Regions from separate parts of the Eubacterium sp. An3 genome, predicted to be linked through region 1. Evidence: riboswitches for the same ligand, from Rfam matches in the RefSeq annotation. Region 1 holds a riboswitch; the other holds the start of a gene.
What was found. Region 1 has a riboswitch for FMN ahead of ribD (bifunctional diaminohydroxyphosphoribosylaminopyrimidine deaminase/5-amino-6-(5-phosphoribosylamino)uracil reductase RibD). Riboswitches for the same ligand answer to the same signal wherever they lie in the genome.
Positions count from the first base shown of each region.

Region 2: linked by a shared signal. The riboswitch ahead of B5F87_RS16730 (FGGY-family carbohydrate kinase) and the one ahead of ribD (bifunctional diaminohydroxyphosphoribosylaminopyrimidine deaminase/5-amino-6-(5-phosphoribosylamino)uracil reductase RibD) in region 1 are both predicted to bind FMN.

Region 1 covers NZ_NFIR01000003.1:100,090-105,627, forward strand. Annotated here, with positions in the region: gene ribA (GTP cyclohydrolase II) at 1-1,194, opposite strand, end outside; gene ribE (riboflavin synthase) at 1,250-1,900, opposite strand; gene ribD (bifunctional diaminohydroxyphosphoribosylaminopyrimidine deaminase/5-amino-6-(5-phosphoribosylamino)uracil reductase RibD) at 1,928-3,082, opposite strand; FMN riboswitch at 3,326-3,456, opposite strand; gene B5F87_RS04775 (sulfotransferase domain-containing protein) at 3,529-4,491, opposite strand; gene B5F87_RS04780 (6-phosphofructokinase) at 4,791-5,538, shown strand, end outside.
Region 2 covers NZ_NFIR01000028.1:19,509-25,046, forward strand. Annotated here, with positions in the region: gene B5F87_RS16720 (uracil-DNA glycosylase) at 47-598, shown strand; gene B5F87_RS16725 (FGGY-family carbohydrate kinase) at 667-1,482, shown strand; FMN riboswitch at 1,538-1,688, shown strand; gene B5F87_RS16730 (FGGY-family carbohydrate kinase) at 1,940-3,505, shown strand; gene B5F87_RS16735 (4Fe-4S dicluster domain-containing protein) at 3,731-5,200, shown strand; tRNA gene B5F87_RS16740 (tRNA-Ser) at 5,293-5,380, shown strand; gene B5F87_RS16745 (RNA-binding domain-containing protein) at 5,454-5,538, shown strand, end outside.

The DNA of each region.
Region 1 (5,538 bases):
GTAATGTCCCATCTTCTCCTGCTTGGTTTTCAGGTAGAAGAAGTCATCTTCATTTGCCTCAATGATGATTGGCACCCGCTCCACGATTTCTATGCCGTACCCAGACAGTCCCACTACCTTTGCCGGATTATTGGTCATGAGACGAAGTTTCTTAACGCCCAGGTCTGCGAGAATCTGTGCACCGATGCCATAGTCCCGCAGGTCCTCCGGAAATCCCAGAGCAATATTGGCCTCCACTGTATCCATACCCTGATCCTGCAGCTCATAAGCTTTTAGCTTGTTTATCAATCCAATACCCCGGCCTTCCTGTCTCATATAAAGAAGTACTCCGCGTCCTTCTTTCTCGATCATCCTCATAGCAGCCGCGTACTGCTGACCGCAGTCGCAGCGTCTCGAACCGAGCGCGTCCCCGGTCAGACATTCTGAGTGTACCCGGCAGAGCACCGGCCCGCCGTCGTCCACATTTCCTTTCACGATGGCCACATGATGTTCCCCGTTTAATTTGTTCACATAACCAAAAATCCGAAAATGACCGTAATGAGTCGGAAAATCCGCCTCAGCCTCACAGCTTACAAAACTTTCAGTCCGCCGGCGATACTGAATCATATCCGCTATGGTTATGATTTTGAGGTCATATTTCTCCGCAAACTTCAGCAGCTTTGGTACTTTTGCCACCGCCCCTTCTTCATCAAGGATTCCACAGCGCAATCCCACCGGCCTCAATCCTGCCATCTGTGCCAGATCCACCGCCGCTTCTGTAAAACCTGTACGTTTCAGCACGCCTCCCTGCAGCGCCACCTTAGGCACTATGGTCCCCGGCCGTCTGAACTCCTCCGGTCCCGCCGTCTCCGCCGCTGCGGTCATCACAGTCAGAGAACGATCCGCCGCCGAAGCGCCGCTCGCCGCATGTACACTGTCAATGGTCACTGTAGAAACAGAACGGGATAACTCCCGGTTCTCCCAAATCTGTTCCTCCACACCGATTTTCCTTGCCACATCTTCAGAAACCGGCATGGTCATGATTCCTTTTCCATGACTTAACATAAAATTCACTGCCTCTGGCGTGGCAAACTGGCCTGCCACCACAAGCGCACCGTCATTTTCCACATCACCGTCATCCACAACGATGACCATTTTGCCCTGTTTAAAATCTTCCAGAGCCTCCTCTATAGTATTGCATCGAAATTCATTCATTTTTCATTCTCCTCGTCTTTTTGTGATGTATGATCATTTGAGTTATGCTTTACCGTCAGAATCCATGGTTTCTCAAAAACTCCTCCGTGATACCCGACTGCGGCTTTTCCTCTTCCCTATTCAAACCCAGAAGCTTTTCCACATATTTGCCTATCATGTCCGTTTCCAGATTAACCATATCCCCGGGTTTCTTTTCAAGAAGAGTAGTATTGGCTCCCGTGTGAGGAATCACTGACACTGCAAAGCTCTTATCATCCACCCGCGCCACTGTGAGACTGATACCGTCAATCGCAATGGAGCCTTTTTCTACGATATATTTCAGGATGTCCGGCGGCGTCCGAACCGTTATCCATATAGCATTATCATCTTTTTCCATGGATGCAATAGTACCCGGAGCATCCACATGGCCCGCCACCATATGGCCTCCAAACCTTCCATCCGCCGCCATAGCCCTCTCCAGATTCACCCGGCTTCCGCTTTTCATTTTCCCCAGGCTGGTCCTCCGCAGTGTCTCATGCATCACATCCACATCATAGCTGTTCCTGTCAAACGATGTGACTGTCAGACATACTCCATTGGCTGCAATACTGTCGCCCACATGGATATCTTCCATCACCTTATCTGCCTGAATGGTGATGACGGCGGAATGAGCCCCCATCCTGATACTTCTTATCACTCCTATTTCCTCGATAATACCTGTAAACATCTCTGTATTATCTCCTTTCCCGTTTTTCTAGCGCACTACCCTGTATTCCAGCAGAATATCCTCTCCAAACTGTCGCTGCCCGCACCGTTCAAGCATCCAGGCGTCCTTTGCCAGCGCCGCGCCGCGGCCTTCCACCGGAGTTTTCGCGTCCGCACCGCCAAATATTTTGGGCGCCAGATAACAATAAACCTTAGATACAATCCCGGACTGAAGAGCGCTCTCGTTGAGCGTGCCGCCGCCTTCCAGCAAAATACCGTCGATTTTATTTTCACCCAGCTTCTGCATGAGACAACTCAAATCTATCATGTTCCGGTGCGGCTCTGCTTCCGTTTCCGGAGGTATCTCCCAGACCGTCACCCCTTTTTTCTCAAGCTGCTTTGCTTTTGTCCGGTTCTCTCCGGGAAGACACGCCACAATGACAGGCTGTTCCCGCGCGGTCTGCACCAGTCTGGATTCCAGAGGAATCCGCAGATGACTGTCACAGATAATCCTCACCGGATCTCTGCCTCCTTTCATGCGGCAGTTCAGCATAGGATCATCCGCCAGCACCGTTCCGATACCAGCCATGATTCCTTTAAAATGATTGCGCAGTCTGTGTACATGATTTCTGGCTTCCTCTCCGGTCACCCATCGGGAATCTCCCGTCCGGCAGGCAATCTTCCCATCCAGTGTCATGGCATATTTCATGGCCACATAGGGGCGCCCAGTGCTGATGTAATGGAAGAACACCTCGTTGACAGCGTCACATTCTTCTTTCAGAAAATGTGGTATCACCGTAATGCCGTGCTCCCTCAATATCCGAAATCCTCTGCCTGCCACCAGGGGATTGGGATCATCCGAACCGACTACCACCGTCGTGATTCCTTCCTCGATAATCGCCTCCGTGCAGGGCGGCGTCTTTCCATAATGGCAGCAGGGCTCCAGGGTCACATAGATGGTGCTGCTTTCCAGACGGTGCCCGGCCGCTCTGGCATGGGCAATGGCATTTCGCTCCGCATGGAGCTCTCCATATTCTTCGTGCCAGCCTTCTCCGAGAATCTCTCCGTCCCGGACAATCACCGCTCCCACCAGCGGATTTGGATTCACATGGCCGCTGCCGCGCTTCGCCAGCTCTATGGCTCTTCGCATATATTGCTCATCCGGATATGGCCCGGCCGCATCTGATTTCTCAATGCCGTTCATATTGACTTCTTCTCCTTTCCGCAATATATATCAGAAAATGTATGATCGGAGCTTCAGGAACAGGAATATTGGCAGATTCTGCCGGATGACTGCAGGGTCGTTTACGATAAGAATCCTGGAAAGATTCCAGAAAGAAATATTTTAAATACAAAAAGCCCTGAAACCAGTCGTACACTGCGACTAATCTCAGGGCTTATCACCGCCATATAAATACACGTAAATAAAATACACGCATACAAATATAAACATCTTCTACCATCCGGACTATACCGTCGGCTCCGGAATCTCACCGGAATCCTGCCTTTCGGCTCGCGGGCTCGCACTTCTCTGTGATTACCGCCGGTGGGGACTTGCACCCCGCCCTGAAGACCGTTTTTCATTTCTTTAGTTATTATAACTCTTTATCAGAGGGTTTTCAAGTAAATCTTTTGTGATACAGGCGCGCACTACGCCGTTCTCCCCCAGCTTTCCGGCACTTTGCGTCCGATCAGCTCTTCCAGCCGGGCAATCTCGTCCTGATAATAGCGGTTAAGAATGCGCCGGGTCTGCGGAAACATTTTGGAACGGTCCGCGTCCCGTTGAATGCACATATTTTGAATCCACCGGAAGAACTTGCGCAGGACATGACGTACCTTAGGGAATCTGCCCAGATGCAGGAAATCTATCAAAATATGATAGACGCCCTGAAAAAGATATATGACTTTGCTTCGCAGGGGTGAAACGGCACAGAACACACTCTCATTACTCTTGATATTATAATTGATTCCGGAATTCTTCTCAACCCGGATAAAATCCAGAATATCTTCCGCAACTCTCTGTTCATCCTCGATCAATTCCTCAAAGAAAACGAACTTCATATTTTCTTTCGGGAAATATTTAAGATATTCTTCAATACAGCAGGCATAATTTCCCTGGGAAAAACAGAGGTATTTCAGTCTCCGGATCATAATGCCTTTCCGGTGAAACCGGCTGTGTAGAATGCTATTCACATATCGGTCAAATGCTGCCGCATGCCCTCTTTTTTTGTCATCCCTTACCGTCCGGCACGGGAGAAATCCCAGAGCAAGAAAATATTTGTAAGCAGAATAGCACCGGTCAGCCGGATCGCGCATGAGAAAAATCAAACGGGTCTCCTCCGGAAAATCCTTCCCGATCTTAGCTGCACAGCCCTGAAAACCCAGTCCGGCATTCACTTCTCCGGCCATCCTCCCGTCCTCTGGCCGGACATGCCCAAAATATCTTTTTTCATACCATTTTTCTCCAAGGAAGAAACGAAATAATGGAACCCTGTAAAACATGGGTTCCTTGACCCCCTCCGTCAGACAGATACCTTCATGCTGCCGCAGGATATCATACAAAGAAGTGGTTCCACATTTCTGGAATCCGATACAAATAAATGCAGGTTTCATCTTTGTTTATGCCCGGGGCTGTCCCCCCGCCTTTCTTTCGTATTTTTCACCTTAATATTAATCCCGGAAGCGGAAATTGATTTTAAAGGTAAGTTATTTTACATAAAAACTGTGTCCGGTCTGTGGTCAAATCGTAAAAAAATCGTAATTTTTTATTATATTTATAAAATATTTTCTTTCTCTCCCTTTAAATAGACAGTCTCCTTTTCATATAGTATAATAATACTATCTTTTTTAACCAATGCTTATTATTGATGTAAGAATCATATGGCATTTGATTCATAATTAGGAGGTACACTATGTCAGGAAAAATCCTTATTGTCGGTCAATCCGGCGGTCCTACGGCAGTTATCAACAGCAGCCTTTACGGCGTTGTCTCGGAAGCCCGCCGTCATCCTGAAGCAATCAGCCATGTTTACGGCATGGTCAATGGCATCGAAGGCTTTTTAAATGATACGATTCTCGATTTCGACGAGATTCTGCCAGGAGACAAACTTGACGCCCTTTTATATACGCCGGGCGCTTATCTGGGCTCCTGCCGCTATAAGCTTCCGGAATCTCTGGATGATCCGGTTTACCCGAAGCTTTTTGAGAAGTTCAAAGAAATGAATATCGGTTATTTTCAGTACATCGGCGGAAATGATTCCATGGATACCGTGAGCAAGCTTTCCCGTTACGCCGCATCCGCCGGAAGCGATATCCGCATTATCGGTCAGCCAAAGACCATAGACAACGACCTGGTGCAGACAGATCACACTCCGGGATATGGCAGCGCCGCAAAATATGTAGCTTCCACCGTTCGTGAAATTGTTCTGGACGCTAATGTTTACGAAAAAGAATCCGTTACTATCCTGGAGATCATGGGCCGCCATGCGGGATGGCTCACGGCCGCCGCTGCTCTGGCGCGGAAATATACCGGTGACAACCCGATGCTTATTTACCTGCCGGAAACTTCCTTTGACACCGAAGAGTTTCTAAACAGCGTCCGTCAGTGTCTCAAGAAGAACTGTAACGTCATTGTATGTGTATCTGAAGGTATCCACGACA
Region 2 (5,538 bases), on a different contig from region 1:
AAATGTATGCCAAAAAGGCAGGATTGCCGTCAAGGGGAAGGAAAATATGTATACTTATGAGGAATTGAAACATTTTGTAGATCACTGCCGGCGCTGTCCGCTGGCTGCGACCCGCCACAGGGCAGTGATGGGGAGAGGAAACCTGCAGGCGCCCATTCTGTTTATCGCGGAAGGACCGGGAAGAAATGAAGACCGGGACGGGATTCCGTTTACCGGACAGTCCGGCCAGGTGTTTGACCGGCTGCTGTCAGGAATCGGGCTGTCGCGGGAAGACATCTATATTACCAATATTATCAAATGTCATCCGCCGGGGAACCGGAATCCGAGGCCGGAGGAGCAGAAGGCCTGTATGCCGTATCTGAAATATGAGACATGGCTGCTGAAGCCGAAGATCATCGTGTGTCTGGGACGGGTGGCGGCGCAGCGGATCATCCGTCCGGACTTTCGGATTACGAGAGAGCATGGAAACTTTCTGCTCAGGAAGGGCGTCTGGCTCACCGCCGTGTATCATCCCTCGGCGATTCTCAGAGATGAGGCAAAGCTGCCGGAGACGGAGGCGGATTTTCGGACCATCTGCGATAAGCTCTCGGAGCTTTAATTTTACTGTTTCAATACTTCCCGCGCCGTTGGCGCATCGATATAGAGGCTGTCTGCCAGTCCGCCGTTGTGGGCGGCGCCAGCGATAACTCCGCCGGCGGTGTGGGCACCGGCGTGGTGGCTCCGGGACGGGCCATGACCACCATCGGTACCAGTGGAACGGTATTTGCGTTTTCTGAGAAGCCGGTTCTTGATGTGAACAAATCCGTGTACACTTTCTGTATGCCGGTGCCGGGCGCATGGCATTTCATGGGAAGCGTGAACTCCTGCGGCGCGTCTCTCAAATGGTGGAGAAATAATTTCTATCCGGACGATCTGGAATACGAGCAGATCAATAAGGATGCGGCGTCATCCGCACCGAGCGCCAACCGTCTGATTTATCTTCCATACTTAAATGGCGAGCAGTCACCGCATTTCAACCTGAACTGCCGCGGTTCCTTCGTGGGACTGGCAGCCATCCACACGAAAGCGGACATGACAAGAGCGGTCATGGAAGGCGCGACATACGCTCTCCGTGATATCCTCACCGGAATCCGCAACTGCGGCGTCCGCCCGGAAACCATGCGGATGTGCGGCGGCGGCTCCAAGAGCCCGTTCTGGCGTCAGCTGATGGCGGATATCTACAACATGCCTGTCACTCTGCCGGATATGAACTCCGAGAACAGCGCTGCTCTGGGTGTTGCCATTCTGGCCGCTGTGGGAACCGGCGAGTACCAGAGCGTTGTGGATGCCTGTGATAAGATCATCAAGATGCGTAAAGAAGTATATCAGCCGGATGAAGAGATGGCGTTCATCTATGACAAGGTATATCAGGAGTTTGACAACCTCTATCCGAAACTGAAAGAGAACTGGAAGTCTATTCTGGATCTGGATTTCAGATATTAAGAAATGTATCTTGAAAACCTTTACATAAAAGGGTATAATAAGCAAGAAAACAAACACAGATCTTCAGGGCGGGGTGCAAGTCCCCACCGGCGGTAATCACAGGGCGGCGCGAAGCGCCGTGAGTCTGTGCGAGCCCGCGAGCCGAAAGGCAGGATTCCGGTGAGATTCCGGAGCCGACGGTATAGTCCGGATGGTAGAAGATGAGAGAGCAGGCGCTCCTGTACATTTGATTGTACATGGAAGGGGCGGCTGTGTATAATAGATTTACAATCACGCTCTGAGATTGACTGCGCGGCAGTTGATTTCAGAGCTTTTCTTTTTTCTTCCGGCGTATTGTCCTGGACGGCGAGCTGTGTCACTGCAGAGCAGGGGTTTCCCAATGTGGAAGAAGGGACGGCTGCTGCAGACAGAATTATTCAATTAAGAACATAAAAGGACAAGGGAAAGGAAGAAAAAAATGGCGAAATACTATCTTGGTTTTGATGCGGGTACCCAGAGTGTGAAGGTGGCAGTCTATGATGAGAAAATGAACTGTGTGGCGTCATCCAGTGCGCCGACGACTCTCACCTATCCTCATCCGGGGTGGGTGAGTATGGACTGCGATGAGTATCTGGAGCTGACGATTCAGGGAATGCGGGAGTGTGCCCGCATCATGCAGGAGAAGCATCTGGAGCCCGGAGATGTCCGGGCCATCATGGGAGACGGGATCATATGCGGTATCTGCGGCGTGGACGCCGACGGCAATGCGGTGACGCCGTATATCAATTATCTGGATTCCCGGACGAAAGAGGATGCTGAGAAGATTAACAGCTGGAATCTTGATATCTGGGGAAAGGAGACTGGTAATCCTGAGGCAAACTGTATGTTTCCGGCGCTCTTTGCCCGGTGGTTTCTGAAAAATTCCAAAGAGTTTCAGGAAAAGGGCGTGAAGTTCGTACACGACGCTCCGTATGTTCTGGCTCACCTGGCTGGTCTTGGTGCGGAAGATATGTTTATCGACTGGGGAACCATGTCCGGCTGGGGTCTTGGATATAAGGTGGAGGATAAATGCTGGTCTGCAGAGCAGCTTTCACTTCTTGGCATACCGGAGTCCATGATGCCGAAGATCGTGAAGCCGTGGGATATCGTGGGGTATCTCACAGAGGAAATGGCTGAAAAGACCGGATTTCCGGCGGGAATTCCCGTTTGTGCCGGAGCGGGGGATACCATGCAGTCCATGATCGGCAGCGGCAATATGCAGCCGGGACAGGCGGTGGATGTGGCCGGAACCTGTTCCATGTTCTGCGTGTCCACCAGCGGGATTATCCCGGAGCTGAGCCGCCGGGGAGCCGGACTGATTTTCAACAGCGGAACGCTGCCCGATACTTATTTTTACTGGGGATATATTCGTACCGGCGGTCTGGCGCTGCGGTGGTTTAAAGACAATGTATGCGGACAGGAGAAAGACGGAGATTATTATCAGACTCTCAGCCGGCAGGCGGAATGTGTACCGGCGGGAGCGGGCGGCGTGCTGTTTCTGCCGTATCTTACCGGCGGCATGAACGAGATCCCGGACGCTTCCGGCTGTTTTCTCAATATGACCATGGACACAGACCAGGCGGTGCTCTGGCGGGCGGTGCTGGAGGCAATAGGCTATGATTATATGGAAATCACAGATCAGTATCGCGCGGCGGGCATTGATTTAAGCCGCATCACCATCACAGAAGGCGGCAGCCGGGACGCCCTGTGGAATCAGATGAAGGCAGACATGCTTGACAGCCGGACTATTACTCTGGAAAATGCGGCGGGAGCCGTCATGACCAACTGTTTGTTCGGGGCATATGCGGTGGGCGACGTATCGGATATCAAAGAGGCGCTTCTCGGAAATCTTCATATTAGGAAGGAATATGCGCCGGACAGGATTAAACATGTCTTTTACCGGGAACAGTTTGAGAAAAAAAACCGTCTGGTGAAGAAAGAACTGGCAGGTGCGTTTCGTGTGCTGAAAGAGATGCGGGAACAGGGAAATGATACGGAAAAATGAATGGTGGGAATATGCTGTTTTTAATAAAGAAAACAGAATGGCATAAACTGTGGATTTTTTTTAATACATTGAGAATATTTCTTAAAAAGCGTTTGCGTTATGGGACTATGAATGTTAAACTATAAACAAATTAACCTTTAGTAGTATACGGTATTTTACGAGCCCTTTTTATGCGCCGTTCGCATGCGGGCTTCAGTCATTCACGAGGATTTAGGAGGATTATTTATGGTTACGAATGATGCTACAATTTTGAAAATCAAACATGAAGTACTGTATCGAGTTGCAAAGCTGGCTTATGAAGGAAAGTTTGAGGAGGAACGAGAAAAGATTCCTTATGAAATGATTCCGGGACCAAAAGCGCAGTTCAGATGCTGTATTTACAAGGAGAGAGAGGTCATCAGACAGAGAGTGAATCTGGCGGAGGGCAAAACGCCGATGGGTGAGAAGCCGGATCATTCCAAGGGACATAAGATTGTTTACGTCATTCCGGCGGCCTGTGAAGAATGTCCGATCGCAAGATATACAGTTACCAATAACTGTCAGAACTGTATGGGCAAGGCATGTTATAATTCCTGTAACTTTGGCGCCATCACCATCGGTATGAACCAGGCGTACATAGACCCTTCCAAATGTAAAGAGTGCGGTAAATGTGCTGCAGCCTGTCCATATAACGCTATCGCAGACCTGATGCGCCCTTGCCGTAAGAGCTGTCCGGTAGATGCTCTGCAGGTGGATCCGGACACAGGCATCGCTATGATCGACGATGAGAAATGTATTTCCTGTGGTCAGTGTATCCACAGCTGTCCGTTTGGCGCCATCGGCTCTGTCACATATATTGTGGATATCATCAACGCCATGCGTGAAGGCAAGAAGGTTTACGCCATGGTTGCTCCGGCACTGGAAGGTCAGTTCGGTGATAAGATTACAATGGCCAGCCTGAAAAAAGCGGCAAAAGAGCTTGGATTTACCGATATGATCGAGCTGGGTCTGGGCGGCGATCTGACGGCGCTTTTTGAGGCAAGAGAGTGGGCCGAGGCCTACAAAGAAGGCAAACAGCTCACCACATCCTGCTGTCCGGGCTTTGTTAATATGGTAAAGAAACATTTCCCGAAGATTGCGGATCACGTTTCCACCACAGTATCTCCGATGTGTGCCGTTTCCCGTATGGTTAAGGCAAAAGATCCGGATGCTGTCACTGTATTTGTGGGTCCTTGTGTGGCTAAGAAGAGCGAGGCTGCTGATTCCGGTATCGAAGGCAACGCCGACTATGTTCTGACCATCGGTGAGTTCCGCGCTATGATGAAGGCTAAAGATGTGGAGCTGGAGCAGGCAGAGAACGATTACCAGCAGGCTTCCGTATTCGGAAAACGTTTTGGCAACAGCGGCGGTGTGACCAACGCCGTACTGGAATCCCTCAAAGAAGAGAATGAGAATGCCGATGTGACTGTAACTGTATGTAATGGCGCGGCTGAGTGTAAGAAAGCACTCCTCATGCTGCAGGCCGGCAAGTTAAAAACAGACTTTATCGAAGGTATGGCATGCGTGGGCGGCTGTGTCGGCGGTCCGAGCAAGCACAAATCCGAGATGGAGACCAAGCGTTTCCGTGATAAGCTGATCAAGGAAGCAGATGGCAGAAACATTCTGGAGAATCTGTCCGAAGTGGATCTGGATTCTTTCTCCATGTACAGACACTAATTAATTCTTGCAATTTAGAATAAGGTCTGATAAAATAGTAGAGCACAATTTACAGACAGGAAGGCAGATAACATCTGCTTTCCTGTATTTTTGGAGATGTACCCAAGTGGTTGAAGGGTCCGCACTCGAAATGCGGTAGGTCGGGCAACCGGCGCGAGGGTTCGAATCCCTCCATTTCCGTACCGGCGGCATGGCTTGTGAGAGCTGTGCCGCTATTGCTTTATGGTATATTCCGGATGGTGAGGTGAAATATTTGAATTTTGATATATCTCAATTTGATTCTTACCGTGAAGATAATCGCCGGGAGGTGAAAAAAGCGAAAGGCGGTCTTCCGGTTT